One region of the Rhizobium sp. SL42 genome, then DNA from elsewhere that is predicted to be linked to it. Evidence: riboswitches for the same ligand, from Rfam matches in the RefSeq annotation. Region 1 holds a riboswitch; each other region holds the start of a gene.

Region 1 (7,415 bases):
GGTTGAAACGCTGGAAGACCATGCCGGTCATCCGCCGCTGCCTTGCGACATGGCCCGGTGCGAGCGGATGGAAACGCTCGTTCTGCTCGGTGAAGCCCTGCAGCTCTCCCTTGACGAATACCCTTCCGGCAGAGATCGCCTCCAGCTGGTTGATGCAGCGCAACAGCGTCGACTTACCGGATCCGGAAGGCCCGATTGCAACGCAGACCTCACCGCGCCGGACCAACAGGTTCACGCCTTTGAGCGCGTGGACCGACCCGTAGAATTTATGGATGTTCTGCATTTCGACGCAGACGTCCGATTTGACGATTGTATCCATGGCTTCACTCCGCCCTGGCTGGATTGGGCGAGACGCCCTTACCAAAGTGACGTTCGAGAAAATGCTGGCCAACCATCAGCAGGCTCGTGATGGCGAGATACCAGGCACCCGACACCATCAGCAGTGGGATCGGCAGGTAGAGCCTGTTGGCGATCGCATTCGTGGCGAACATTAGGTCGAGCGTGAAGGGCACGGCGAGCACCAGGGATGTCATCTTCAGCATGCCGATGGTTTCATTGCCTGTGGGTGGAATTATCACGCGCATGGCCTGGGGCATCAGGATGCGCCACCAGATCTTGGCCGGCCGCATTCCCAAGGCTTGGGCTGCCTCCGCCTGACCGTGATCTATGGAGTTGAACCCCGCCCGGAAGATTTCGGTCAGATAGGCGGACTCGTTGAACCCCAGCCCGAGAATGGCGGCGACCGCCGGTGTCACGAGATAGCGTGTTTCAATTCCGGCAATTTCCGGCCCGAATGGAATGGACAGCGAAAGATGCGGAAACAGGACAGCGAACAGGCCCCAGAACAACAATTGTGTGTAGATCGGCGTTCCGCGGAAGAACCAGATCCAGCTATAGGCGAGGCCCTTCAGAACCGGATTGTCGCTGTCGCGCATGATCACCAGCACCCCCGCGACAAAGATAGCGACCGCCATGGCGACAACCGTCAACAGCAGTGTCCAGCCGACGCCTCGAACGACCTGCGGCCAGAACAGATATTTCAGGAAAACGTCCCAATGAAAGTTCGGATTGACGGCGACAGCGTGCGCCGCCTGGAGGGCGATGACTGCGATCACGGCCACCGCCAGCCAACGGCCCGGGTGCCGGCGCGGAACAATGATGTTCCGCGCGACATCCGGCTTAGACGCTGCAGACGTGGTAGCGACGGTCCGCATGGTATCTGCGTCCAAAGCCACGGCATCAATCCTTGACTGTCGGATTGACTTCGGCCTTCTTCACAATTTCGGTGCCGACGCCCCAGCTGTCGAACAGGGCCTTGTACGTGCCTTCCGCGATCAGCGCGTTGACGGTATCGGCGACAAGCTCAGTCAATTCGGCATCCGCCTTCGCGACGGCGATCCCGTTCGGTCCCCGCTCGCTGAACACACCGGTGGTCGGCGAGACGACTTCCAACTGGCCCTTGGATTGCTTCGCGGCATAGCCGACGGTCGAACCGCCGGAGATCGTCGCATCCGCACCGCCGGCGGCGACACGGGTCAAGGCTTCCGTCTGTGTTGCAAAGGGCAGAATGTCGATCGCGGGCTTTCCGGCAGCGGTGCACGCCTTGTCCGCCTCGTTGACGATGCCCTCGTGCCAGGAGCCTGACTGGATTGCAATTTTCCGACCACAGAAGTCGGCAGGATCAAAATTCGACGGATTACCGGCCTTGACGGCCCACAAGCTTCCGCTGTCGGAATAGCTGACGAAATTTACCACCTTCATCCGCTCGTTGCTGATCGTGAAAGCGGAGACGCCGAGATCGAATTTGGTCCCGAGTGCGGGCAGGATGGCATCGAAGGCTGATGTCTGGAAGTCGATCTTGACGCCGAGTTTCGCACCGATGGCATTGGCGATGTCGACATCGATGCCTTCTGGCGTCTGGCCGTCCTTCTCGCTGAGATATTCCCAGGGAGCATAGGCTGTATCGGAGCCGATCGAAATCACACCGGCCGACTTGATCTTGGCGGGAAGGCGCGCAGCCAGCGCGGCATCGACCTTGATACCCGAAGTATCAAAGCCGTCGGCAAGGACGGGACTACAGAATGCTGTTGCCACCAGGATCGCGGCACCAACGTTTGATGTCAGGCAATTACGCATGTTGGACATTGAGTTCCCCATTATTTTTGCTTCGAGTTACGCAGATAAGTTCAGCTTGGGAGGATGCACATCTCTGGCTCGATGACAGCAATATGCGTGAACGAGTGAATGCCGTCTAATAGTATAATTGAGGCTATCTATTCCCCTGGGTTATTGAAACCAAGGACAGGTGGCCAAGCGGTCAGGCGCGAGATGTCCGGCGGGGCTGGGACAACCCGGCTGAATGTGACAATTTACGAACGCGCTTGCCTTTCGCGGCAGCCATTGACGGCTGCTAGACCATATTCGCTGTCCGGCGGCGTGGACTTGCGCATTATTTCTCCGCCTCTGCGTTGCGTTCTAGCCGTGTGGCGCATAATGCTTTCTTTGATGGTTCCGCCCGATGAAACGACGGCGGATGAAAAGGGAACACGGTGCGGACTACCCATCAGGGACCAAAACCGTGGCTGCCCCCGCAACTGTAAGCGGTGAGCGATGTCCAACGATGCCATTGGCCGATATTGCGGCTGATAAGGCGGACTGAGCCAAGACCCGTGAGCCAGGAGACCTGCCATCGCTGGGCCACGACATCCGTGGTGTTTGTTCGAGCCGCGCGGTGGGCGCGGTAGAGGGTTATGCCATGCATATTATGGAAGGCTATTTGCCGGCCGCGCACGCAGTCGGCTGGGGCGCGATTTCCGCGCCATTTGTGATTTATGGCGCCCGGCGCATTGTCACGCTTGTGCGTGAAAAACCGGAAATCAAGCTTTTGATGGCAGCATCCGGCGCCTATGTATTCGTCTTGTCTGCGCTCAAGATCCCGTCTGTTACCGGGAGCTGCTCGCATCCGACGGGAACCGGGCTTGCGGCATCGCTGTTCGGCCCCACGGTCACCACCGTGCTCGGGACGATTGTCCTTCTGTTTCAGGCTTTGCTACTGGCACATGGCGGACTGACCACGCTGGGCGCCAATATCTTCTCCATGGCCATCGTTGGTCCATTTGTCGCCTATGGCCTCTTCAGGGGCATAACAGGTGCCGGCTTCAGCGGCGCAATCGCGATCTTTGTCGCTGCGACGCTTGGTGACCTGGCGACCTATGTGACGACCTCTCTGCAGCTCGCTCTCGCATTTCCGGATCCGGTATCGGGCATCACAGGCGCTGCTGCGAAATTTCTGGGTATTTTTGCGGTCACGCAGGTGCCATTGGCCATCAGCGAAGGCCTGTTGACGGTCATCGTCTTCAACCTGCTGCAGCGATACAGCCGCGGCGAACTGAACGCCCTCAACATCTTTACCGCGAAGGCCTGATCATGCTGAAACGTAACCTCTGGATGTTGTTTGCGGTCATCGCCCTGGCAATCCTGCCGTTGATCATTCACCATGGCGGAGACGCCGAATTTGCCGGTGCGGACGGCGAAGCTGAAGCCGCCATCACCGAAATTCAGCCAGACTACACGCCCTGGGCTGCGCCTTTGTGGGAGCCGCCGAGCGGCGAGATCGAAAGCCTGCTGTTTGCTCTGCAGGCAGCACTTGGCGCAGGTCTCGTCGGCTTCTATTTCGGTCGTCGCTCGTCGCCGGCAAAGCGCCCGGATATCAAGTAGACGATGCGTGCGATCGATCGCTGTGCCCAGACCAACCGGTGGCGACACTACGCCACCGGTGAAAAGCTTCTGCTTGCCGTCGGCCTTATGATCATCTCGCTGGATTCTGTCGGATGGACAGGCCAGATCGGCCTGCTGATCGCGATACTGGCATTGATGAAGACAGGCCCCGGACTGCGGCTGCACGACATATTCAAGGCTGCCCGCGTCCCCATGCTGTTCATCATCACGGGAACACTGGCGCAACTCGTCTCCGTCAGGATGGTCGGATTTGTTCCGACATTGTCGCTTGTCTCCACGGATGCTGCCTATTCTGCAGGTTTCGTGGCACTCAGAAGCACCACCTGCATTGCGGCCCTGCTGCTTCTGGCATTGACCACGCCTCTCTCCAGCATCGTTCAATTGCTGCAGCGGATGGGCCTGAATGCGGAATTGTCCGATATCGCCATGGCAATGTTCAGGCTCATCTGGCTGCTGCTGGATTGTCTTGAGGCCGGCCAACAATCGCTCGGTTCCCGATTGGGCTATACCAGCAACCGGCGGATGCTAACGTCCAACGGTCTTTTGCTCGCATCCCTGCTGCCGCGAGTGCTCGGACGCGCCCAGCGCATAGAGGCGGGCCTCGCAGCGAGAGGCTATGGTGGCCGTCTGAACTTCATTTCGGTGGAACAGCCGGCATCGAACGTGCGGTTGCTGATGATCACCTGCCTTCTGGGCTCGGTTGCCGTCTTGATGTGGTGCGCCCCATGATCCTGCAGGCACGCGCTGTCGATTTCAGCTACGACGACGGGACCCGGGCGCTCGACCAGGCCTCCCTTGTGGTGAACCGGCGAGAAATCATGGCGATCCTTGGTGCGAACGGTGCTGGTAAGTCGACCCTGCTGTCGACGCTGAACGGCACGTTCAAACCTGCCGCCGGCGAAGTCCTGCTCAATGGCAATCCGGTCAGCTACAGCCGCAAAGGCCTCGTCGAGCTCCGGTCGCAGGTCGGACTGGTGTTGCAGGATCCCGACGATCAACTTTTTGCCGCGACCGTCTTCGAAGATGTGTCGTTCGGGCCGCTCAATCTCGGCCTTTCGGTGAGCGAAGCCCGGACACGGGTACAGGAGGCGCTCGCCGTCATGGGGATCGAAGCGCTGTCGCATCGACCGACGCATTTGCTGAGCTTCGGGCAGCGCAAGCGGGTTGCCATCGCCGGCGTATTGGCCATGTCGCCCGCTGTTCTTCTTCTCGACGAACCGACCGCCGGCCTTGACCCGAAATCGGTCGACGAACTCTGCGAGACCCTGCGAAGCCTTGCGACGCAGGGCGTTGCCGTGGTGATTGCCACGCATGACATGGATATCGCCTACAATTGGGCCGATCAGGTCGCAGTCTTCGCCAGAGGCAAAATCATCATGGAAGGGCGCGCTGAACATGTGTTCGGTGAAAGCAACTTCCAGCAAGACACCGATTTGCGCCTTCCCCTCATCTATCAGCTGTCGAGCGAATTGCGAAACAGCGGACTGATTTCGCAAGACGGCGACCTGCCGCGAAGCGTGCCGGAGCTGGTGCAACAGCTTCGCGCGCGTCAGGGCTGAAACGGCACCGCCACATGCCTTCAGGGATGCGATCAGTTTGCATCCGTCCATGTGCCGGTTCAGGCGACCTCAGGCGGCAGGTCGCCCTTGTCCGCTTCAGGCAATGTCCGGAAGGCCACCGATCAGCTTGTCGAGCGTGATAGGATAGTGCCTGACCCTCACCCTCGTGGCATTGTAGATCGCATTGGCGATCGCAGCCGAGACACCACACAAGCCGAGCTCTCCGACACCTTTTGCCTTCATCGGAGATGAATATGGATCCACTTCGTCCAGGAAGATGACATCCTGATGAGGTATGTCGGCGTGGACCGGCACCTCGTAGCCGGCGAGATCGTGGTTGACGAAAAAGCCCCGGCGACGATCGACCGCGAGTTCTTCCGACAAGGCGCCGCCGACACCCATTGTCATTGCACCGATCACCTGGCTCCGTGCGGTAACGGGATTGAGAATTCGCCCGGCCGCGCAGACCGCAAGCATGCGGCGAACACGTGTTTCACCGGTTGCCCTGTCGACACCCACCTCGACAAAATGGGCGCCGAATGTCGACTGCTGATGGGTCTTTGCCAGATCGCCCCATTCGATCCCGTCCTCGGCGGACAGCCCGTCGACACCCGCCGCCTCGCCAAGCCGTGCCACCCTGTTGCCACTGCGGACCTCGCCATTTTCAAAAACGGCGGCATCCGAGTTGAAGCCGAGAGCAGTTGCCACGGCCTGTCGCAGTTTCACGCATGCGGCATAGACCGCGGACGTCGAACAATTCGCACCGAACTGCCCCCCGGAGCCGGCCGACACGGGAAATCGGGAATCACCAAGCCTGACGATCACCTTGTCGATCGGCAATCCGAGCATCTCGGCAGCGGTTTGCGCGATAATGGTATAGCTGCCTGTGCCGATGTCCGTCATATCGGTTTCAACAGTGACCATACCCTGCCGATCGAGCCGAACCCTGGCTGCCGATGGAACGAGCAGATTGTTGCGAAACGCCGTAGCAACTCCGAGGCCAACGAGCCAGTTGCCATCCCGACGGGTTCCCGGTCGTCCCCGGTCCTTCCAGCCAAAGCGCTCCGCTCCCAACTCGAGACAGCCGATCAGATTGCGGTGACTGAAACGCCGGTCAGGGTTTTCGGGATCCACCTGGGTGTCATTGCGGATCCGAAAAGCAACCGGGTCCATGTCGAGTTTCTCCGCCATTTCGTCAATGGCGATTTCCAGCGCCATCAGGCCCGGCGCTTCGCCCGGCGCCCGCATGGCATTGCCTTCTGGCAGGTCCAGCGTCGCAAGCCGCATCGCCGTCATCCGGTTTGCACCGGCATACAAGAGACGCGTCTGCATGACGGCAGGTTCCGGTCCGCCGCCTTTAAGATCCCCCGACCAGCTTTCATGGGCAATCGCGGTAATTTCGCCGTCACGTTCCGCACCGATCCGGACACGTTGGATTGTCGCCGGACGATGGGTGGTGTTGTTCGCCATGAACGGACGGGGCAAAGCAACTTTCACGGTTCTCCCCGACGCCTTGGCGGCAAAGGCCGCCAACACCGCATCGGCCCGCAGGAAAAGTTTTCCACCGAAGCCACCACCAATGTAAGGCGACTTCAGATGAATCTTTTCCTTGTCGATGCCAAGGGTCGTCGCCAGATCGGTGCGCCACCAGTCTATCATCTGGCTCGATGTCCAGACGGTCAATTCGTCGCCCTGCCAGGCGGCAATCGACGCATGCGGCTCCATCATCGAATGGGATTGATCCGGCGTTGTATATTCTTCGTCGATGGTCACGGGCGCTGACCGAAAGGCGCCGTCGAAATCGCCGAAAGCGCTGTCCGGCGGCGTGTCATCTGTATCCTTGGGCTTTGTCGCCGCATGCCGTTCGTCTCGCAGGGAGAAACGCCCCTTTTCTTCGGCATATTCGACCTTCACCAGCGCGGCTGCGGCCCGCGCCTGCTCGAAGGTCTCCGCAACGACGACCGCAACCGCCTGATGATAATGCTGAATTTCACCTCCACCAAAGAGATTGGCGGTATTGTGCTTCCCTTTATCGCGGGCGCCTACAGCGAGGGTCGTAACCACCGCGATCACACCCGGCGCTTTCTCCGCGGCATCGACATCCATGGTCGTGATACG
Region 2 (7,415 bases), on a different replicon from region 1:
ACCTTGTCGTGGTCATCGGCAAAACGACCGGCGGCAACGGCTGCGCTGTCGACGACGGTGATAACGCCATCAACGGTGACGCGGGTGCGGATATCCGGCCAGTTGAAGGCGGCGACCAACGGCTGGGGAAGCGCAAGGCCGGAAGTCTCGATCACGATGTGATCGGGTTTCACGTCGCGTTCCAGGAGCTTTTGCATCGTCGGAATGAAATCGTCGGCGACCGTGCAGCAGATACAGCCATTGGTCAGCTCGATGATATCGTCTTCGGTGCAATTGTCGGCGCCGCAGCCCTTCAAAACATCGCCGTCGACACCCAGATCGCCAAATTCATTGATGATCAGCGCGATCTTCTTGCCACCAGCATTCATCAGCATGTTGCGGATGATCGTGGTCTTGCCGGCGCCGAGGAAGCCGGTAATCACGGTGGCGGGAATTTTCTGCTGCAACATGGTTCAACCCTTCATTTTCAGCGGCAAACCGGCCGCGACGAAATATACTTCCGCAGCCTTTGCCGCGATGAGCTGGTGCAGCCGGCCGGCATGATCGCGAAAAGCGCGCGCCATTCCATTCTCCGGCACAATGCCGAGACCGACTTCATTGGAAACAAGAACGATACGGGCTTTGAGCGACGGCAGCAGGTCAGCGAGTGCGCCGCTCTCTGCAGCTATATCACGCCCCTCCTGCATCATCAGATTGGTGACCCAGAGCGTCAGGCAATCGACCAGTACCACCCGGCCAGGATCGTCGATCGCCACGAGTGATCCGACAAGATCAAGCGGCTCTTCGTGCGTGCTCCAGCCGTGGCTGGCGCGATCCTGCTTGTGGGCCTCGATGCGTGCGCCCATCTCGTCATCCCAGGCACGGCAGGTCGCGAGGTAGTTAAGCGCAAGGCCGCTGTCGCGGCAGACCTGCTCAGCAAACCGCGACTTGCCCGAACGGGCGCCACCCAGGACAAAAACAGGGGAATGAATGGACTGCATCAGTCAGCCACGCTCCGCAAAACCGGAGCAACAACGAGGCGCCACCGGCAGAACGCCGTCGCCAACCAAATCGAACCGACCCGCATCCCGATCCGGATGCGCCGCCTTGCGCGACCGAGAGGTCCCGCCACATGCAAACGTCGCCACGACAACCTCCGTGCTGGCGCCGGGGATCTCTCCCCATAAATTGGGCCACAACGGCCCGTCACGGACGGCAGGTCTCCTGGCTCGCAGCTGCCGGCGAAAAAACGCCAACGGATCTTCCTTACCTTCCCAGGGCTTGTCGGCAGTCGCGAAAAGGCGGACGATTCGTAGATATAGAGGCGTCCCACCCCGGCTGATCGCGCTGCCACCCCAGTGGCTTTTCCGGTTCAAGACCTCCGGCATCGATCGCACCGCGCGACCCGTCATGACTTCGGCACAAAACCGGATGGAAGACCCTCGCTGCTCTACAGTCGCGGGGTCGGCTGCGTTTGGCAGTCCCGGTCTGGATCCCTGCCTCCGCATTCCCTTTTGCTTTCCAGGCAACACTTCTGTCGCCCGGAAACCATCCAGTCGAAAGGATTAGGCGGTGCCTCGCGGCAAGTCAATCGAGACCGTAGACGCATCGAAGGCAATTGCCGGAAATCATGATCGCGAAAACAGATCAGCTGTCAGGGCTTCGGCGCAAGGCACCCGGCATCCGTTGCCGGATCGCAGCTCCCGTCAAGCCGCACAGATCCGCTGGCTCCCTGCTCCACCGGACCACCTTGAGCCGGGGCATCCTTGGCCCTTGCCTTTGCCGGCTGCACCACGGGAGCGGCAATCACCGGCGCAACCATCTCGGCCGGAACAGCAACGGGCGCAGGCTGCACCACAGGCGCCGGCTTGGTCACGGTGACCGGTGCTGCAGCGCGCACTGGCTTCGGCATCGTAACAACCGCCTCAACAGGTGCTGGATCGGTTGCAAAGCGGGTCGACATCGTCCGCGGCGGACGCGTCGTCCTGATCCGTGGCACGGTCAGCGAAAAGGCAAAACGGATGCGGGCTGCAATTTCTTCGGCCAATGGCTCGCGGCCAAAGCGGGGATCATTGGTCGGGCTATTGACGGTAAAGTTTCCTGCCGCAACAGGCTCACCGGTCTCAACGGAAGCAGCCGTCACGGTAAACCGCACCTGCTCGAAGTAACGCCGGGCATTTGCCCCCGCACCGAACTTGTCGATCTTGACCAGCAGCACGACACGCTCGGCGCCTGCCGGCGGCCGTGTCGAGGAAATCGCCGCCGCAACGCGCCGATCGATGCCCCTCACCAGATCAAGGGGAACGCTTGCGTCAGCCATGACGGTAACGTCGCGCACGTAGTAGACCAGCGGCCTGTCAATGCCGCGTTCATTGGAATGTGCACACGCCGACAGCACGAGAAGGAGCCCGAGCGCAAAAGCGATGCGAAAACTGCGAGCAACCATCTGGACAACCCCGACGCGGTGATTCTAACCCGCTCCGAGCATTGGTCGATTATGGTTAGCCCTTGGTTAATCCTGGCTACGGAGGGCAGCAAACAGCGAAGCGGCCGCAGCTATTTCACCGTAGCGCGCCTCGCGACGCGCCTCAGCCTCTTCATCGCTTCCCCAGTGCTCGATCGTCCAATCCTCGTCGAGATGCGCCAGGCTCCAGACGGTGTCGAGGTCGTAGGCACCCTCTGCGAAGGCAAGCGCAAGGATCGATGATCCGGCAAGCGTCGTGACCACATGCAAGCACGAAAGGCGGAAAGCTTCACGGTAGCGCTCCAGCGCCGCCGCATAAGCTTGCAGCGCATGGCCGGGCTGTTCCTGATGGATCACGCCCTCCGCCAGGATGAACCGGGCATGATGGACTTCCGCCACCCAGGCGAGCACCGGATCCCAGCGGCCGGCCTGGCGGTCGACCAGTTCCTGCGGGCTGTCAGCACGGTAGCAAAGCAGGTCGCTGCCGGCAAAACGCACGATCTCGTCGAAGACTTCCGACAGGTTCGCGCTCACGGCATCGATCGCGGTATTGGCAAGCTTGGTAACCGGCATCGTGCCCGGATCAATAACCTGACCCTGTGCGGCCCATTCCGCAGCGACCAGTTCCGCCGCCTCGCGCGTTGGCAAACACAGCGTATTCTTGGCGGGGGTCTTCACCGGCTTGCCATCGAGATGGATCGCAAATCCGTTCCCGTCGGCTGCAATCGATACGGCGGAGTAAAAGCGCTTCGGCAGCGGCCGCTTCATCTGGATCTGGGCGCGGCGCACGGGATCGGCATCGCTGTGCTCGGGCATGAAGGTGCCGGAAATGTTGCTGAGTTCGTCACGCATCTAGAGGCCCTCAGTGGATATAGGCGAGAAGATCGGCAGGGTGGTCGACAACGGCGTCGGCACCGGCCTTCCACAATTCATCGACAGATGCGTAGCCCCAGGAAACGCCGATAGCGGTGGCACCGGCAGCCTTAGCCATCTGCATGTCGAAGACGGCATCGCCGATGACGATCGTTTCAGACGGCGCAATTCCCGACTGGTCGCAGCATTCCGTCACCATGGCCGGATGCGGCTTCGACGGGCAGTCATCCGCGGTGCGGCAGAACCGGAAATGCGGGGCAAAGCCATGCCCCTCCAGGACCATGGCCAATCCACGCCGCGACTTTCCCGTGACCGCGCCCAGGACTACATCGTCTCGTGCCGCCAGCGTTTCGATCACGCCATGGATACCGTCAAACAAGGGCTCTTCAAAGCCGCTGTCCCGACGGACATCGCCAAAGATCGACTTGTAATAGGTCGCCATGTCGACCGCCTCGTCATCCGCATGCGGCTTGCCGTCCATGCGAGCAATGGCAATGTCGAGCGTCAGGCCGATGATCGCCTTGGTTTCCGCAACATCCGGTTCGCGCTTGCCGAAATGAAGAAATGTCCGTCGCATCACTTCATGGATCAGCCCGGCGCTGTCGACCAGCGTGCCGTCGCAATCGAACAGAACCAGCTTCATTCCTCGTCTTCCCGCTCACCCGATGCCATGTCGAAGCCGAACAGGTTCCAGGTCTGGACCATGTGCGGCGGCAACGGCGCCGTAATTTTCAGACGTCCGCCGTTCGGATGCGGGATGTCGATGTGCCGTGCATGAAGATGGAGGCGCTTCTGCACCCCCCCGGGGAAGTCCCAGTTATGGTCGTCATCGAAATACTTCGGATCACCGATGATCGGGTGCCCCATATAAAGGGCATGGACGCGCAACTGGTGCGTGCGACCGGTATAGGGCTCCATCTCCAGCCAGGCGAAGGTATGGGCAGCCGTCTCCAGCACACGGTAGTAGGAAATCGCGTGATCGGCGCCGTCCTCGCCATGCTTGCAGACCCGCATGCGGTCGCCCTCGTCCGTCTGGTCCTTGACCAGCCAGGTCGAAATCTTGTCGCTCTGCTTGCGCGGCACGCCCTTGACCAGGGCCCAATAGGTCTTCTTCGTATCGCGCTCGCGGAAAGCGGCGGTCAGCTTCTGTGCCGCGCCGCGCGTCTTGGCGACCACGAGCACACCGGACGTATCACGGTCGAGGCGATGGACAAGGCGCGGCTTCTCGCCCTTCTTGCTGGTCCAGGCTTCGAGCATCTTGTCGATATGACGCACCAAGCCGGAACCGCCCTGCACGGCAAGACCGGCCGGCTTGTTGAGCACGATGACCTTTTCGTCTTCATGCAGCAGCATGCGTGACAGCAGTTCGCTGTCTTCGGAATGTTTGAGATCGTGCGAACCGATCGGACCGGACTTGCCCTTCAGGTCGACGTCGAGCGGCGGCACACGCACCACCTGCCCCGGCTGCACGCGTGCATCGGTCTTCACCCGGCCGCCATCGACGCGCACCTGACCGGAGCGCAGAAGTTTCTGCAGCGGGCCGAATCCGAGCCCCGGGAAATGCACCTTGAACCAACGGTCCAGGCGCATGCCGGCCTCGTCGGCTGCCACGGTGATATGTTCGATGCCTGCCATGTTCGTTTGGTCTTTCTTTTTCGCAACAGGCCCTGCCTGCGCCTTTTTATGAGCGCTTTAGAGCATTTCGCCCCAATATGGAAACAGGAAAACCGGTTAGGCGAAGCTGCGGGCAAGACCGAGACCGAGCAGGGCTGCTCCGATCGACAGTGTGACACTGGCCAGGACGTAGACAAGCGGCATCACGACGGCACCGCGCTCGGCCAGCACGATAGCATCCAGCGTGAACGCTGAAAACGTGGTGAACCCGCCGAGAACGCCGGTGATCATCAACAGGCGCAAGGCTTCGGAAGCACCGAAGCGCGCCATGATGACATGCGACAGGATGCCGATCGCAAACGAGCCGACGACGTTGACGGTCAGCGTACCCCAAGGGAAATTGGGACCCATCATCCGCAACGCGGCAATCCCGGTAAGATAGCGCAGGGCCGAGCCGATAGCGCCGCCGATGGCGACCAGAACCACATGATACATCCACAAACTCCAGTCACGAGGCAGCCGCCGGACGTGCCGAAAGCCTAGGGACTATCGTGCGGCCGCTTTCACAAATTCTGTAGTGAACGTGGCAAGCTCAGTCCAGTCGGTAAATTCATGGTTCTGGCTGACGTCGGTCGGCGCTCTCTCGCGCGCCGCCATGCGTCGCATCATCCAGCGCTTGAAGAAATCATATTCGCTGTAGCGCAGCGCACCGGCCGCATGATGTACCATCCCGGGCTGCCAATGCGTTTGCGCAAAAAGGCTGTCGGCGAAATGCTGCGCCTCCAGCCGCTCTTCCTCAAACTCACTTCGGATCAGCAGCGAAACGGAGACAAAGGCAGTCGGGACCGATTTCAGCCACTCGGCCTCGCGACTGACGAACGCAACAAAGGGATCCGGGTAACGGCCGGAATGCACCGGCGCGCAAAGGATCGCAGCCTGCGGATGATCAACCCCATACTCGACCATCTCCCCGACATTGAACAACAAGGCGCGGTCACCACGCTTTTCAAGCTCCGCGGCAACCGCCTCCGCGATCTTTCGCGTCTGTCCCTCGATGCTGACATAACCGACCAGAACAATCATTCCACCCTCCCGCCTGCGCCAGATGGGGCGCCATAATGATGATTGCCCTTCTACCAGACCGGTGCGCCGCACCTGTTGATCTAGCACAAATACGGTCATTTCGATGCATATAGCGCGAGGAATTCAACCTCCGGCATTTTATTAAAAACACGTCATTCGATTTAAAGATGCAGAGATATCCGTGCTTTATGATCAAGTGGTAAAGTAATATCTGGATGTAACCCATGACACAGGTCGTGACAGTTTCTGCTACCACCGCCGCCTATGCGATGGAGCCGATCAAGCCGCAGCAGCGGGTGACCGGATCCACCCATGCGGAGGAAATCACCCGTCTTTTGGCTGAAAAAGCGGCGAAAGGCGAAGATTTCAAGCTGAGGGCAATGGTCAGCATTGTCCAACCACCGGCACTTGCACTCTATTTTCTGACGGCTAGTCAGCAGAAATTGGAGCAGGCAACGCTGAAGGAAACAATCTCAGCTTATCGGAGTTCTGTCGCCTGACAGGAACTCTTTTCCACCCCGTTGCAAAACCGCGGCCAATGATTGGCCGCGGTTTGCTTTTTGTGGCTCGGTCGCCCTTCGTCGCCAGGGCTTGACCTAGTTGGATTTGGCCGGTCCGATCGGCAATGCGATCTCGACGCTGCCCGCCTTCTGGAAGTTCAGCGTCACATTGACCATAGCACCTTCCTTGAAGGGCTCGCTGATCTTGAAGAACATCAGGTGCAGACCGCCCGGCTTGAGCTCCACCGACTGGCCGGCCGGGATAGTGATCCCTTCCGGAAGCTGCCGCATCTTCATCACATCGTTGACCATGGCCATTTCGTGGAGCTGAACTTCGCCTGCTGTCGGCGACGTGGCGGAGATCAGAACGTCATCCTGGCTTCCCTTGTTGGTGATGGTGACGAAACCACCGCCGACCGGCTGGCCGGGCAACATTGCCTTTGTGAACCCGCCCGTCAGCTCCAGATCGCCGACGGTCACCGCCTCGAAGCCACCCGGATTGACGGCAGCGGCATGATCGCCATGTCCCGCATGCGCGTCGTGCCCAGCATGCCCCGCCGCATGGCCGCCCGCTGCCGGAGCACCATGACCGGCATGTTCATCGGCGCCCTCGGCCGCCGCGATCTTGAGAACCGGTGCTGGGCTCTTCAAATCATGCGGATCCTGACCGGCAGCCGCAATATCGGTCCAGGCAACGGTAGCGTCGGCGCCGCACAGCTGCACGGTCGGAAACGCCAGTCCGGTTGCCGGATCAGCCGCAGCAACCTTTCCGTATACAGTGAACGTGTCGTAGAACTCGTCCGGCAGATTGCCGTTCTTGAAGCGGATCTCGACCGGACCGGAGGTGACAGCCTTGCCGTGATTGTCATACGAATTCTGGTAGTCGCCGGTGATGATTTCCA
Region 3 (7,415 bases), on a different replicon from region 1:
CTACGTCCCGGGTAGCGACACATCCAAGCTGCTCGACGAAGGCACGCTCTACGTCGCCAAGTTCTCCGACGAAGGCACCGGCGAATGGCTGGCGCTGACGGAAGAAACCACAGGCATGAAGATGGACGAGATCTGCGTCTTCACCCGCCAGGCCGCCTCGAAGGTCGGCGCGACCACCATGGACCGCCCGGAATGGGTCGCGGTCAACCCGGTTGCGATCGAAGCCTATTGCGCACTGACCAACAATTCGCACCGCGCCGTTCTCAAGGACGGCAAGATGCGCACCAATGCCGGCGGCGACGTGATGGAAATCAATGCCGCCAACCCGCGCGAAGGCAACGAGTTCGGTCAGATCGTGCGCTGGTATCCGGAAAACGACGACCATGCCGATGGCAAGTTCAAGTGGGACCTGTTCGTCATGGCCGGCAATCCGGACGTGCACAAGGACGGCGCCTATGCCGGTTCGTCCAACATCAATTCCGGTAACATGTTCAACTCGCCGGACGGCATGATGTTCGACAGCACAGGCCTCTTGTGGATCCAGACGGACGGTGAAGATTCGAACGAAGGCGACTTTATCGGCCAGGGCAACAACCAGATGCTCGCCGGCGATCCGGCCACCGGCCGCATCGAGCGCTTCCTCACCGGCCCGAAGGGCGGCGAAGTGACCGGCATGACCTGGACAGGCGATAAGCGGACGATGTTCGTCGGCATCCAGCACCCGAACGCCCCCTTCCCTGATGGCGAAGGCAAGTTGCCACGTTCGACAATCGTCGCCGTCAAGCGCGAAGACAATGCCAGAATTGGCTAAGCCCTCGCACTAGACGATCCCGAGGCGCGCCGGTTCAACCGGCGCGCTTTTTGCGTTTTCCGCTTCGCACAGGTCCCGCCAACCGCCGCGTACCCCGAAGGACACGCCCATGCTCAATGCCATTCACGCTTTGCCCGGCCTTGTCTGGGGTTATCGGATCGATCCTGCATCCGGTGCGGCAACACGGCTTCCAGCCGACGTCACGCCGGCACTGCTGGCTGACGGTCCGGGATTTCTGTGGCTGCATCTCAACATTGCGGATGCGCGCGTCGGGGCTCTTCTCGACGGCTTCGAATGGCTGACGGAGCAGGCGCGCTCCGTGTTGACCACGCATGACACGCATGCCGCCTTGACGGTGGACGACCAGATGGTGTTCGGCACCCTCGTCGACTTCCAGCGGGAGTTCGACAAGGAGACACGCGACCTCGCCTGGCTGCACTTTGCGCTGTCCGATCGGTTCATCATCACCACCAGACTGCAGCCGATCCGCTCGATCGACCGGGTCCGGGCCGCGGTGGAAAAGAACTCCGCGAAATATCGCAGTCCCATGCATCTGTTCGAGACACTTGTCGCCGAGTTCCAGCGCGGCATTATTTCGGTGGTGATCGAACTGACCGAGGAACTGAACGCGATCGAGGACTTCGTCTATGACAGCGAGTTGCGCGACGAGCGGCGCCGGCTTGCTCCTGTCCGACGGGTGGTTGTTCGGCTCTACCGTCACTTGCGCACCATGCTGTCGCTGATGCGCCGCGCCGCGGCCAGCGACGACGAGGACATGCCCTTCGGCTTCGACGAGGTGGCGCAACGGCTGACGGCAAGGCTGGAAGCCGTGGATCACGACGTGCATGCACTGCAGGAACGCGCCCGGTTGCTGCATGAGGAAATCGACTCCAAGCTGACCTCGGAGACAAACCGGCACCTTTATATCCTGTCTCTGATGACGGCCTTCCTGCTCCCGCCGTCCCTGGTCACCGGCTTTTTCGGCATGAACACATCCAACCTGCCGTTTGCGGCGGAGGCCGATGGCACAATCTTCGCGATCGGCTTCATCGTCATCTCGATTGCCGCCGCCTGGTATCTCCTGCGGCGTGCGGGCATCCTGTAGCGCAGGCTGAACGCCCGGGCCGAAACGACAATGCCCGGCACGAGGCCGGGCATTGAAGCGCTGACGGGGCGAGCTGTTCGGGCACGCCGATCAGAGAGGTATTGGCTCAATAGTAGGGCGACAGGCACTGCTGACGCGGACCATTGTAGGGCTGGAACGTGTTGCTGCGGCTGTCGTACGAGCGGTAGCGGTTGGCGCACCACTGGTAGTGGCTCGGATTGATGCCACCGGCACTTACCCGCGGCTGCGCAGCGACGGCGCCGCCGATCATCGCACCGGCTGCGAAGGCGGCCAGCGGGAACCAGGCGCCGTTGTAATAGCGATAACCGGGCCTGCGGTGCGAATAGCCACGATGGCCGTTGTGATAGTGATGGCCGTTATAGTGGCGGCGATACTCACGACGACGATACTGGACCTGGGCGACGTCGGAGCTTGCTTCGACAGGCGCGCGCGGCAGGCTCATGGCCTGTGCCGGCACGATGCCGGTGAAGCCAACAGCGGCAGCCAGTACGAGACCGGCCAGACGATTGAATGCAGTCTTCATGCGACTTTCTCCCTGCGGTTTTTCGCGACCAGCTTGGTGTCCCGGCCCATGCCCTTGAGACTGCTGATCCTGAAATGAAAAGTATCGGCTTCATCCTGAACCCAGCATTAACATTGGTTTTATTCTAAAACTTCTTGTGTTTGCGCGGTCCGGTTGGCCGCGGTCAACGACCGCGATTGCCTGTCAACGGATGGCTGTTCCGTTTGTTCCATCGCCTTGCGAAAGAACGATAAAGTGGGGAAAATCACGCCACGAAAAAGGGCGCACCCGACAAGCGGCGCGCCCTGATGATCGCCATCGTCTGGCAGAGATCACGCTTCGATTTCGATATCGCCCTTCGGCCGCGAACAGCAGGCGAGGATGTAGCCCTCGTCGATTTCCTCGTCGAGGATGCCGCCATTGTGTTCCATCTCGACCTCGCCGGAAATCTTGAGCACCTTGCAGGTGCCGCAGAGGCCGGATTCGCATGCCGCACCGATGCGCACGCCGGAGGAGCGGGCTGCCTGAAGTACCGTATGGCCTGGCGCGCAGAGTCCGTTCTTGCCGGACATGGCAAACGTGACCTTGGTCGGCTGCTCGCCATCCGAATGATCGGCAACGACGATCGGCGGCTGCGGCTTGGCCGGCTGGAAAGTCTCCTCGTGATACTGGCTCATGTCGAAGCCGGCACCGGACAGGGCCTCGCGCACCGTCGCCATGAACGGCTCAGGCCCGCAACAGAAGACCGTGCGTTCGAGAAAATCCGGGGCCAGAAGCGCGATCTTCGCCTTGTCGATACGGCCCTTCAAGCCTGACCAAAGCTGGCCTCGGCCGAGCTGTTCGATGATGAAGCCGAGCGTGAAATGCGGCATGTCGCGCGCCTTGGCTTCCAGTTCCCAACGAAAGATGATGTCGTCGGGCGAGCGGGCACAATGCAGGAAGGCGATGTCGCTGTCGGGCGAGCGGTCGCCCATGTCGCGGCTCATCGACATCATCGGAGTGATGCCGGAGCCGGCCGAGATGAACAGGTATTTCCGGCCCGGATGACGGGCATAGGAGAAATCGCCGAGCGGGCCGATCGCCTTCAGTGCCATGCCGGGCTTCAGGTTGTCGAACATCCAGCGCGTCCCGATCGAGTCCTTCTGCGCCTTGACCGTGATCGCGATCGTGTAGGGCCGCGACGGGCTGGACGACAGCGTATAGGTGCGCATCACCGGCTCGTTCGAGACCGGGATCTCCAGCGTAACGAACTGGCCGGGCTGATAGCGGAACCACAGGCCCGGCTTGTTCGGCCGGAAGGTGAACGTCATCACGTCGGGGGCTTCCGGCGTGACGGCGACGCATTCCAGCAGATGCTCCCGGTCGGACCAGGGGCGCATTTCATCAACGTGGCGATAGGGAGCGAGCATCATGTTCATCTCACGCGACCGCGGACAGGCGAGTCTTTTCACCCTGGAGACGGTTGATCATGAAGGTCGTGTACCAGTCGACGAACTGCATGACGCCACCTTCATGCTCGACCGAATAGGGGCCAGGCTCATAAGCCGGGGACCGGATGCCGAAGGCATTTTCCTCGACGATCGAGCGGTCCTGGTCATTGGTCATTTCCCAGACATGGGTCAGTTCCTCGAGGTCATAGTCGACGCCTTCGACTGCGTCCTTGTGTACCAGCCACGTGGTGGTGACGGCCGTCTCTTCGGCAGACAGGGGGGTGACGCGGAATGAGATCGCGTGATCGACGAGAATGTGGTTCCAGGTCGACGGATAGTGGAACAGAAGCATGGTGCCAATGTGCGAGGTCGAGACGTCGTCGGACAGCGGCCGCCTGACGGCGCGCTTGCCGGACATCGTGTAGCTCTCGGCTTCCTGGATCAGCGGCATGCGGGCGGTGCGGAACTGGCCGCTCGGGTCGATCTTGAACGTGCTCGGCAGGCCTGCGGCCTCGCAACGCAGCCAGTGTTCGGCGATGACCGGATCGTCACCGGCGCCCTGGACGCCGGTTGCCGTCGGGGCTTCCGGGTAGGTGCGGCAGAGTTCAGGATGGTTGCTGGCGCAGTGGTAGCACTCGCGGTTGTTCTCCCAGACGAGCTTCCAGTTGCCCTTTTCGATGATCGTGCTGCGATGAGCGACCTTGGCCTCTGACAGCCGATGCGGCTTCATGTAGGGTTCGATCGATGCACGGACCGGTGCGAAATCGGCAGGCTCGTTGGCGAGGCAGATGAAGATGTAACCGCCTACACTTTCGCAATGAACAGGCTTCAGACCGAACTCGTTCTTGTCGAAGGTTTCACCCATCTGGCGGGCGAAGACCAGCGAGCCGTCGAGATCATAGGTCCAGTTGTGATAGGGACAGACGAGCTTGGCGGAGGCGCCGCGGTCCGAGGTGCAGACGCGGTGACCGCGGTGGCGGCAGGTATTGTGGAAGGCGCGGATCACCTGGTCCTTGCCGCGTACCATGACGATCGGATAGTCGCCGACCTGGGCGGTGAAATAGTTGCCGGCGCGCGGGATCTCGCAGTCATGGCCGATAAACAGCCAGTCGCGATACCAGATCTGCTCCATGTCGAGCTTGAAATAATCCTGATCGATGTAGAAAGGCTGCTCCAGGCTGAAGCCTTCCCGGCGGTTCTTCAACTGCCGCAATACCGTGCTGTGCAGATCCATGTCGTCCTCGTTCGTTTCACCGGCGATGGAACAGGAGCGCAGCACCAATCGACCCGAAAAGGGCGATCACGGCTATCTCCGGTCGCCCACCGCGACCTCAAATATCATTGCTTCAAGGCTGGTTTCCGGGCTCTGGAGACGTCCGTTGCCAGACACGTTCGGCGCCTTCCCAGGACCTTCCCAGTGGCCTTTTGCCGTTACGTCTATCTCCACCACCGTTGCGGGGGCAGCGCCGGATTTTGACCGGCTTCCCGATTTCCCACCCTCCCTAGCAGGGCGGCACCTCGAGCTTGCAGATATCTAAACACAGGCGGCAGTCCGGTACTGCGTTGCGAAACGACACCGCCGGGAATGTTTGCGACATGCCCGCGCAAAGGCGCAAAAAGCGCGCCCCTCAAAAATGATGTGTATTTTCTTGGAGATAGAGGAGATCGGTGGCGCCCGAAACTATTGCAATGGCGCAAAATGACAATTCGAGGCGATTGGCCGCCAATGTCTGTCGCACCCGGAAGAAATCATCAGAGCGGAACGAGTTGCGTCAACCAACGTGCACTGCGGCAAGCCTCGCGAAACCTCAAGAGGTCACAGTGCCTGCAAATCATGATTAACCATGTCGCTGTAATATCGGCGTACCGAGCCAGTAACCGTCAGAGCCTCGACATGCAAAAACTTCGATATTACGCGGCCCCGAGAGTCCCCGACAAAAGCGCGACCGCGAGCAAGGCCGCGCACACGGAATTCCTGCGCACCGGCCGTATCTCGCGCCATCGCGATGACTGGCTGGCGGAGGAAAAGCGCTACCTCACCTATGCGGAGGTTGCCGTTCGCACCGGACGCCGGCTGGAAACGGCGGCGGAGACCACCCACAGCCGGATCAACGGCTTCCACCGGTCGATCCAGTTTCCGAAGATGATCTTCCACAAGACCCTCGATGACAGTCCGCATCTCGGCTACTGTCACGTCACGGCGGCGCGCACCAACTTCGCCCAATATGCCGACGTGAAATGGGCCTTCTACATTGCCAATTTCTTTGCCGAAATCGGCGGGACCGAGCAGTTCTTCGAACAGATCCGGCAAAGCTACACGCGCATGTATTTTGCCGTGGCGATCAAGCCGGAGACCGAGCAGAAGGCGATGGTGGTCGACAGGTCGATCCGTGACAACGGCTTGCTGTTTCGCACCCACGATCCGAAGGAAGCGCTGCGCAACGTGCTGATGCTCGGCGCGCGGGATACGGAAATTCGTAAGATCATCGCCAAGCTTTAGACGCCGGGCCCTCTCGCTGTCAGGCGCCGAAGCCGCCGACCGGCTTGTTCTTGTAGATCAGCCAGTCCTTGGAGGCATAGTCGTTGGCGCCGTAGATCGTGACGGTATCGCCGCCATTGGCCTTGGATGTCGACAGCGCCTTCTCGGCGAAATTGGTGAAGTCGAAGGCGTTCGGCGCCTGCTCGGAAAAACACACCCCGAAGGACATGGCCATCTGGCCCGGAGCGCGGCCGGTCGAGGAGCCGACAAAGGCCGTGGCCTTCAGCTTGGCGCGCACCAGCTCGATGACGCGGCTGACCTCATCCTCGTCGGACGTGTAGAGCAACAGCCCGAAGCGGCCGGCATCGAAGCGGCAGGCAAGATCGCCGCCGCCGGAAACCGCTTCCAGAACCTTGGCAACCTGCATCAGGAAACGTTCGGCAACAGCCGGCCCCATCTGCTCCTGGATACGGGCAAAATCGTCGATTTCACCGACGGCGACGCCGCACAGAACCGGCATGTCCGGGTTGGCATAGATCTTGGCCACGGCCTTGTTGAAGGCGCGGCGGCTGGCAAGGCGCGTGAGCGGATCGACGAACTTCGCCGCCTCGGCCTCATCGGCCTCGCGCTGCATATCGGCCAGCGATGCGGTCTTGTCGACCACGGCACGCACGACATTGCTGTTCTGATGCGCGCGCCGTTCGGTCGCGGCCTTCAGTGCCTTGATCGACTGGCCGAGCGGTGTTCCTTCAAGATCGGCTTCCGTAAGGATGGTTTTCGAGGCATTGCCGATGACTCGGCCATAGTCGGTCAGGGAAATCTTTTCCTCATTGAGCAGATTGATGAAATTGCTCATTTCAGCGCGAACCTGACCACTCTGGCGGCTCAGCAAGCCATCCTCATGATGATGAGGCAGATATTTGCGGCCCAACTCGTCGAGCGCTTCCTGGCTCTTCAGCTTGCCGAGCGCAATGAATTCGCGGACCAGTTCGGGATTGCTGCCCGCATAGGCCTCGTAGACCAGCTCATAATTGCGGGGAAGCCCGTCAATGCCCATCTGATGCATG
Region 4 (7,415 bases), on a different replicon from region 1:
GAAAATTGTGAGGTTGCCGAGCGCGGTCGCGACAAAGGCGACCGCGACACCCGAGAGCACAAGCCGGTCGGCAGCAGCCCCCGAATAGCGGGTGACCGCCATGACAGCCAGCGTTGCGCAGAGCGCACCGATGAAGGCAAACAGTGGTACGGTGACGAGCCCGAAGATCAGTCCTGTATGCAGCAGGGCAACGATCGCCCCCAGCGCGCCGCCCGAGGAGACGCCGAGCAAATGTGGGTCTGCCAATGGATTGCGCGTAACCGCCTGGAGGACAGCACCAACGACGGCCAGACCCGCGCCGACGAGACCAGCAAGGATCACGCGTGGGAAGCGCACATCCCAGACAATACTTTCGCGGCCGGGCGACCAAGTCGCCTCGACGATGCCGGGATGAAGCTTGTTGGCGACAATCGACCAGACCGTGGTGAACGGGATGGGTGCGGCTCCGAAGGATACACCGGCCGTCAGGCACAAGCCCATCGCCGCGACGGCAAGCACCGCCCATATCAACATCCTGCTACCCGTCATCACATGCCAATCTTATCGATAAAATGTGCATCACCGGACGCGTTGAAGCCCGATGATGCAGCGTGTTCGCGGCCAAGTAGGCTGCCTACATATTGCGGGGATGCAGCACATCAGCCAGTCGGCCGATGCCATCGATATTCCGCGGTCCCGGTGTCGCCTCGACGTATTCCAGAACCACGAAACGGTTCTGCTTCACCGCATCGAGATTTTTGAAGGCCGGGTTTTCCTTCATGAAGGCAATCTTCTGATCGGCCGTCACATCGCCATAGTTGACGATGACGATCACTTGCGGATTGCGTTCGATGACCGGCTCCCATGAGATTTCCGTCCAGCTTTTCTCAACATCATCCATAATGTTGACGCCGCCGGCGGCCTCGATCATCGCAGTGGGAATTCCGTACCGGCCGGAGGTGAACGGCTTCTCCGTGCCTGAATCATAGACGAAGACGCGGACCGGCTCCTTCACCTCGCCGATACGGTTTCGGATCTCGGCCAAGCTACTTTCATAGCCGGCTACAAGCTCATTGGCGCGATCTTCGACGCCGAAGATCTTGCCGAGATTGACGAGATCGACAAACATATCGTTCATCGTCGGCTTGTCCTTTGCCATGATGTGAATGCAGGATTCCGTCAGTTCGTAAACCTTGATCTTGAAGGCATCGAGCGTCTCCGGGGTAACTTCGCCGCCCACTTTCATGCCGTAATTCCAACCGGCGAAATAGAAGTCGGCGTCGGCATTCAACAACACCTCCTTGGTCGGATATTTGGGTGACAGTTCGGGTAGCTCCTTGACGCCCTGCCTGATTTTTTCGTCCAGGGTCTTCCAGCCGGAGACGCCGGTGTAGCCAGCCATGTGGTCCTGAAGCTTCAATGCCAGCATCATCTCGGTCAGATTGACGTCGTTGGAAACTGCACGGCTTGGTGCGGCCTCGAATGTGACATCGCGGTTGCAACTCTTGACGGTCACCGGATAGGCAAGCGCCGAACTGGCGAACAGGGCGGAAACGAGGAAACCTGCGGTGGATGCGGCCAAGCGTCGGTAAGACATGTAAAATCCTTTTAAATCAGACTGTTTCGAGTGAAAACGAGAAGCGTGCCGTTCCGTTACCCGGCACCGGATGGGCCGTGGCCGCCACGCCGAAAGTGGCCGACACGGCATGGGATGTCAGAACATTGTCCGGCGTTCCGAACGCGGTCATGCGGCCATCGCGCATCAGCGCAACATGCGTTGCGAAATCACCGGCCAGGTTGATGTCGTGCAGCGTGGTGATGATGGTGAGCTTGAGCGTGCGCAACAGATTGAGAATCTCGAGCTGATGACGGATGTCGAGATGGTTGGTCGGCTCATCGAGAATGATGATCTCGGGCTTCTGGGTGAGAGCGCGGGCAACCAGCACGCGCTGCTTCTCGCCTCCCGACAGGGTGGAAAACTGGCGCGCGGCAAGATGCCTGAGATTCAGGTGTTCAAGCGCATGGGCAACCTCCTGGCGATCCTCGTCGGTCCAGCCGGTCAGGCCTTCGCGCCAGGGAATACGCCCCATCAACACCACGTCGCGAACGCTGAATGGAAAGTCTGCCGGCATCTCCTGGAGCACCACCGCAATCCGGCGCGCAACCTGCCGGGAACCGATTTGCCAGATGTCTTCACCGCCGACCTCGACCTTTCCCTCCCGCGGTGAGACGCCACGATACAGGCAGCGCAAAAGCGACGTCTTTCCAGCTCCATTCGGACCTATGATCGCAAGCCGATCTCCGGCATCCAGGGCGAAATTGACCCCTCGCACGAGAAAGTGGCCCGGTTTCGGCCCCCAGCCGAGATTGGAGACGGTGATTGATGTACCGGTCGCATCGCAGCTCACTGGAGACGCTCCCCAGACCGTTCAGAGACAAGAACGGAGGCCGGGATGCGCGCAAGAACCTTGCCGCCGAGCCCGCGGGGACGCTCTGCCTCCCGGGTCATGCCGTCGGGCCGTTCGCCGTAAAGTTTGGCGAATTCCACCAACGCTTCGATATCGGCATCAGGCTCTATATCACCGAACAGATAAGTGGCCTTGCCGCTTGCCTGGAAAGCGATGGTGCAAGGTCTCCAGCAGCCCGCCATGCAGACCGTGCCTTCAACCGCAAAGTCACGATTGGCAGACGCATCCATCTTTGACAGACACGCATTCAGGTGAGCGAGGAGCTTCAGTCCGGGCCGGCAAGCCGTGCCGGTGATTCGGCAATCCGTACAAACGGTTACCGTGTGTTGTTTCGCAGGCGCCATAATTCTCCCCCGTCGGTTATCTCCGGAGGCAAAATGGCATTGCAAAAAAAGCGCACAGACGCGCTGCTTTCAAGCCAGATCTTTTCCATCGGAACACCCCGTCCGTTGCGGTTTCTCTTCTGTGACGGCAGGTCTCCTGGCTCGCGGATATCTGCTGTCCATCGGCCTTCCCACGAGTCAACTCGCAGTGGCCTGGCGCTTTCGCACCACGATGGACGGCAATCCGCTTACAGTTGCGGGGGCAGCCACGGTTTTGGTCCCAATTGGGTCTTCCGCACCGTGTTCCCTATTAATCCCCTTGGAGTCATCCAATTGGGGAACCGTCGATCCAATGCTTAGGGCCTGACGGGGCATTCGGTCAAGCCTGCACATGGTGAGCACCACCCAATCCTGCTTCGTTTCGTAATGTAATATCGTTACGTATATGTCGATCAGATATTTTGTCCAGCAGATTCTGAAGACGGAGCAATTCCAATGGCCGCCAAGCTGCCGACACCGGGCGGAGGTTCGCGATCAAGTTGCAAATAAACCTGGAGGAATGCCTTACCTTCGAAGAGCGCTCGTCAGCGGCGTGCTTTTCAAGCGACTTCCCTGATACGCCTCTCAAAATACGGGCGCAGACAGGTCCGCCAAGCATATCTTCCGGGGAAGAGAATAGGCACATTCGTACATTTGCAGGAGTAGCCGATTTTTTTGTTCAAGGCCGTGTTTCGATCTCTTTCGCCTCGGCCGCGTAGACGCGCGCGTCGCCAGGCTGTTCAATGCCTGTGGTCCGCACATGCAGCCCGACGAAGGCCGCATCGTCCAATCTGGTTGTCCAGGCTCTCACCGGCCGCGGGCTGGTCGCGATGATGGAACGAGAACTCAATCCTGCATGGCCGATCACCTGAGCAATCCGGACGAATTCACTATCCACCAACTGGCCGTAATGGTTCAGCGCGAAATCCCGACCAGCAAGGATGTGGTCGATCTTCGCTTGCCGATCGATGATCCACGGCGGCGGCAACCGGATATCCGCCGCGCCGGCGATCTTCTCGATTGGCGGCCTGAAATTCCCCTGGAACAAGGGCTTCGCCACACAATCGACTGGTTCACACAAATCATCAAACCTGCAGATTTACATCCTGCAGGGCTTGAGGCGGCTTCGGCAATTTGACAGTCGCGGTTAAAGTTGGCAGCACTGATCTGGAAAGGGTGGTCCAATCTCGATGGCAAAGCGACAAGAAGGTCAAACTCGGCTCGATGATGCGGCAAGAGCAGGCTGGCTGTATTATGTCGCCGGTCGAACCCAGGACGAGATCGCGGTTGCAATGGGCATCTCGCGCCAGAGCGCGCAAAGGCTCGTGTCCCTGTCGGTTGCCGAGAAGCTGATCAAGGTACGGCTCGACCATCCGATTGCCGCCTGCCTGGAACTCGGAGAGGCGGTCAAAGACAAATACGGTCTCAGGCATGTCGAAATCGTCCCCAGTGATCCGGCCTCCGATTCGGCAACGGTTGGCGTGGCGGAGGCCGGCGCCGCCGAACTGGAACGATGGCTGAAACAGCCCGACCCGCTGGTTATCGCCATGGGAACGGGACGTACGCTACGTGCCATGGTCGATCAGCTCTCGCCCATGGAATGTCCGCAGCACAAGATTGTCTCGCTGACCGGCAATATCAGTCCGGACGGATCGGCCGCCTATTTCAACGTCATCTTTTCGATGGCAGATGCGGTCAAGGCCCGACATTTCCCCATGCCGCTCCCGGTTATCGTATCTTCGCGAGAAGAGCGCGATCTTCTGCATCGCCAGCCGCTGGTCGCCCCGACGATCGAACTTGGCAAATCATCCAACGCCGCCTTCGTCGGTATCGGCGAGATGACGCTCAATGCACCGCTCCTGCTGGACGGCTTTCTGCAGCGAGACGAGATGGAGGCACTGCTGACGGCAGGCGCGACTGGTGAAATCTGTGGCTGGATCTTTGGGCCGGATGGCCGTCTGCTTGACGACCCGGTCAACGAGCGAGTGGCAAGCCTTGCCATTCCCTCGCGTGACACCTCGACCGTCATCGGCATGGCACGCGGCCAACGCAAACATGCCGCCATCCGCGCTGCGGCATGCGGCGGGCATATAAATGGGCTGATTACCGACGAAGACGCGGCCCGTTATCTGCTGAAGAATTGAGCGTTGCGATTAAATTAAATCCTGAAATTTCAATTGGCTGACTAATTCTTGCGGCATCGCAGCATGGAATGCCCATTGACTTTCCATGGCCATGAAGTGAGTAATTGCCCATGAGCAAAGCGAATGCTCAGTTCTCTTCTGGGAGGAAGACATGACATTGAAGACGATTTTGCTGGGCGCATGCTCAGCTCTCGCCCTTGCGGGCATGGCATCTGCCGAAACCCTCACCATTGCGACCGTGAACAATGGCGACATGATCCGCATGCAGGGTCTGACGTCCGAATTCACCGCGAAGAACCCCGACATCCAGGTCGAATGGGTCACGCTGGAAGAAAATGTCCTGCGCGAGCGTGTCACAACCGACATCGCCACCAAGGGCGGCCAGTACGACATCATGACCATCGGCACTTACGAAGTTCCGATCTGGGCAAAGCAGGGCTGGCTCCTGCCACTCGACAATCTCGGCGCTGACTATGACGTCGACGATCTGCTGCCAGCCATCCGTTCCGGTCTCACCGGCGACGACAACAAGCTCTATGCCGCACCGTTCTACGGCGAAAGCTCCATGGTCATGTATCGTCGCGACCTGATGGAAAAGGCCGGCTTGACCATGCCGGACGCGCCGACCTGGGAATTCATCGGCGAGGCAGCTCGCAAGATGACCGACCGCGAAGCCGGCATCAACGGGATTTGCCTTCGCGGCAAGGCCGGCTGGGGCGAGAACATGGCGTTCCTGACGGCAACGTCGAATGCTTTCGGCGCACGCTGGTTCGACGAGAACTGGAAGCCACAGTTCGACCAGCCGGAATGGAAAAACACGCTCGACATGTATGTGAAGCTGATGAACGACGCTGGCCCGCAGGGCGCTTCGTCGAACGGCTTCAACGAAAACCTGGCGCTTTTCCAGCAGGGCAAGTGCGGCATGTGGATTGACGCCACTGTCGCTGCCTCGTTCGTGACCAACCCGAAGGACTCGACGGTTGCCGACAAGGTCGGCTTCGCCTTGGCACCGGATACGGGTCTCGGCAAGCGCGGCAACTGGCTGTGGGCATGGAACCTTGCCATTCCGGCCGGTTCACAGAAGACCGCTTCTGCCGAAAAGTTCATTGCCTGGGCCACCGGCAAGGAATACGCGAACCTCGTCGCTTCCAAGGAAGGCTGGGCCAACGTTCCTCCGGGCACGCGCACCTCTCTCTACGAAAATGCCGAATATCAAAAGGCGGCTCCGTTCGCGAAGATGACGCTCGACAGCATCAACGCGGCTGATCCGAAGAACCCGACCGTCAAGCCGGTGCCTTATGTCGGCGTGCAGTTCGTCGCCATTCCCGAATTCCAGGGTCTTGGCACCACCGTCGGCCAGCTGTTCTCCGCAGCGCTTGCAGGCCAGATGTCGGTCGATGATGCTCTCGCACAGGCCCAGCAGGTCACCGAGCGCGAAATGACCCGCGGCGGTTACATCAAGTAATTTCCTCCCGAAGGAAATGAAGCCGCCCGGATTGCGATCCGGGCGGCGACACCAAAAGTCCAACGCGCCTCTCCTGCCGTTCGGCGCGGATGCTTCAGGCCATTTTGGCCGACACAAGAAAACGAGCTGACGCAGGCGGCCCAGACAGCCGCGCGTGTTGGCCATTAGGGTGGGTTCTTCCATGGCTACGCACAACACACGGACGCTGTCGCGTCTCATGATGGCGCCGTCCGTCGGTCTTCTTCTGGTCTGGATGATCGTTCCGCTGGCAATGACGCTGTGGTTCTCGTTCCAGAACTACAATCTGCTCAATCCGGGCAATGTCAGCTTCGCCGGACTGTTCAACTATAAATATTTCTATACCGATCCGGCCTTCTTCCAGTCGATCTGGAACACACTGCTGATCGTCGGTGGCGTTCTGTTGATCACCGTGGTCGGCGGGATTGCCATCGCCTTGCTGCTCGACCAGCCGATGTTCGGCCAAGGCGTAGTTCGCATTCTGATCATTTCGCCCTTTTTCGTCATGCCGCCGGTTGCCGCGCTGGTGTGGAAAAACATGATCATGCATCCCGGGTACGGCGTTCTGGCCGATATCAACAGGGCAATTGGCCTGCAGCCCGTCGACTGGTTCGCACAATATCCGTTGTTCTCGATCATCGTCATCGTCGCCTGGCAATGGCTTCCGTTTGCAACGCTCATCCTCCTGACTGCGCTGCAATCGCTTGACGGCGAACAGAAGGAAGCCGCCGAAATGGACGGGGCCGGCTTCATCAACCAGTTCATCTACCTGACCTTGCCGCATCTGGCGCGTGCGATCACCGTGGTTATCCTGATCCAGACGATCTTCCTGCTCGGTGTCTATGCAGAAATCCTCGTCACCACCAATGGTGGCCCGGGTTACGCCTCCACCAACCTGCCGTTCCTGATCTACCGCACCGCCCTGCTCGGCTACGACGTCGGCGGCGCATCGGCGGGCGGCATCATCGCAGTCATCCTC

What was found. Region 1 has a riboswitch for cobalamin ahead of IM739_RS19325 (energy-coupling factor ABC transporter permease). Riboswitches for the same ligand answer to the same signal wherever they lie in the genome.
Region 2: it holds a riboswitch for cobalamin, as region 1 does, so the genes downstream of both, cobU (bifunctional adenosylcobinamide kinase/adenosylcobinamide-phosphate guanylyltransferase) here and IM739_RS19325 (energy-coupling factor ABC transporter permease) in region 1, are expected to answer to the same signal.
Region 3: it holds a riboswitch for cobalamin, as region 1 does, so the genes downstream of both, IM739_RS07440 (aromatic ring-hydroxylating oxygenase subunit alpha) here and IM739_RS19325 (energy-coupling factor ABC transporter permease) in region 1, are expected to answer to the same signal.
Region 4: it holds a riboswitch for cobalamin, as region 1 does, so the genes downstream of both, IM739_RS03200 (DUF1636 family protein) here and IM739_RS19325 (energy-coupling factor ABC transporter permease) in region 1, are expected to answer to the same signal.

What each region holds. Positions count from the first base shown of each region.
Region 1 covers NZ_CP063398.1:32,760-40,174, forward strand. Annotated here, with positions in the region: gene IM739_RS19310 (amino acid ABC transporter ATP-binding protein) at 1-319, opposite strand, end outside; gene IM739_RS19315 (amino acid ABC transporter permease) at 324-1,235, opposite strand; gene IM739_RS19320 (ABC transporter substrate-binding protein) at 1,240-2,145, opposite strand; cobalamin riboswitch at 2,490-2,705, shown strand; gene IM739_RS19325 (energy-coupling factor ABC transporter permease) at 2,756-3,424, shown strand; gene IM739_RS19330 (energy-coupling factor ABC transporter substrate-binding protein) at 3,427-3,717, shown strand; gene IM739_RS19335 (CbiQ family ECF transporter T component) at 3,721-4,467, shown strand; gene IM739_RS19340 (energy-coupling factor ABC transporter ATP-binding protein) at 4,464-5,297, shown strand; gene paoC (aldehyde oxidoreductase molybdenum-binding subunit PaoC) at 5,394-7,415, opposite strand, start outside.
Region 2 covers NZ_CP063397.1:2,852,316-2,859,730, forward strand. Annotated here, with positions in the region: gene cobW (cobalamin biosynthesis protein CobW) at 1-449, opposite strand, end outside; gene cobU (bifunctional adenosylcobinamide kinase/adenosylcobinamide-phosphate guanylyltransferase) at 453-980, opposite strand; cobalamin riboswitch at 1,177-1,547, opposite strand; gene IM739_RS13520 (hypothetical protein) at 1,634-2,425, opposite strand; gene IM739_RS13525 (ATP12 family chaperone protein) at 2,492-3,295, opposite strand; gene IM739_RS13530 (HAD-IA family hydrolase) at 3,306-3,959, opposite strand; gene IM739_RS13535 (RluA family pseudouridine synthase) at 3,956-4,951, opposite strand; gene crcB (fluoride efflux transporter CrcB) at 5,048-5,425, opposite strand; gene IM739_RS13545 (flavodoxin domain-containing protein) at 5,477-6,112, opposite strand; gene IM739_RS13550 (hypothetical protein) at 6,238-6,513, shown strand; gene IM739_RS13555 (copper chaperone PCu(A)C) at 6,610-7,415, opposite strand, start outside.
Region 3 covers NZ_CP063397.1:1,600,108-1,607,522, reverse strand. Annotated here, with positions in the region: gene IM739_RS07460 (PhoX family protein) at 1-811, shown strand, start outside; gene IM739_RS07455 (CorA family divalent cation transporter) at 921-1,916, shown strand; gene IM739_RS07450 (BA14K family protein) at 2,023-2,460, opposite strand; gene IM739_RS07445 (hybrid-cluster NAD(P)-dependent oxidoreductase) at 2,772-3,857, opposite strand; gene IM739_RS07440 (aromatic ring-hydroxylating oxygenase subunit alpha) at 3,859-5,103, opposite strand; cobalamin riboswitch at 5,203-5,405, opposite strand; gene IM739_RS07435 (DUF6656 family protein) at 5,764-6,369, shown strand; gene IM739_RS07430 (GGDEF domain-containing protein) at 6,389-7,415, opposite strand, start outside.
Region 4 covers NZ_CP063397.1:715,265-722,679, reverse strand. Annotated here, with positions in the region: gene IM739_RS03215 (FecCD family ABC transporter permease) at 1-528, opposite strand, end outside; gene IM739_RS03210 (ABC transporter substrate-binding protein) at 614-1,576, opposite strand; gene IM739_RS03205 (ABC transporter ATP-binding protein) at 1,593-2,387, opposite strand; gene IM739_RS03200 (DUF1636 family protein) at 2,384-2,791, opposite strand; cobalamin riboswitch at 2,901-3,131, opposite strand; gene IM739_RS03195 (hypothetical protein) at 3,489-3,857, opposite strand; gene IM739_RS03190 (sugar-binding transcriptional regulator) at 4,000-4,953, shown strand; gene IM739_RS03185 (ABC transporter substrate-binding protein) at 5,105-6,418, shown strand; gene IM739_RS03180 (carbohydrate ABC transporter permease) at 6,600-7,415, shown strand, end outside.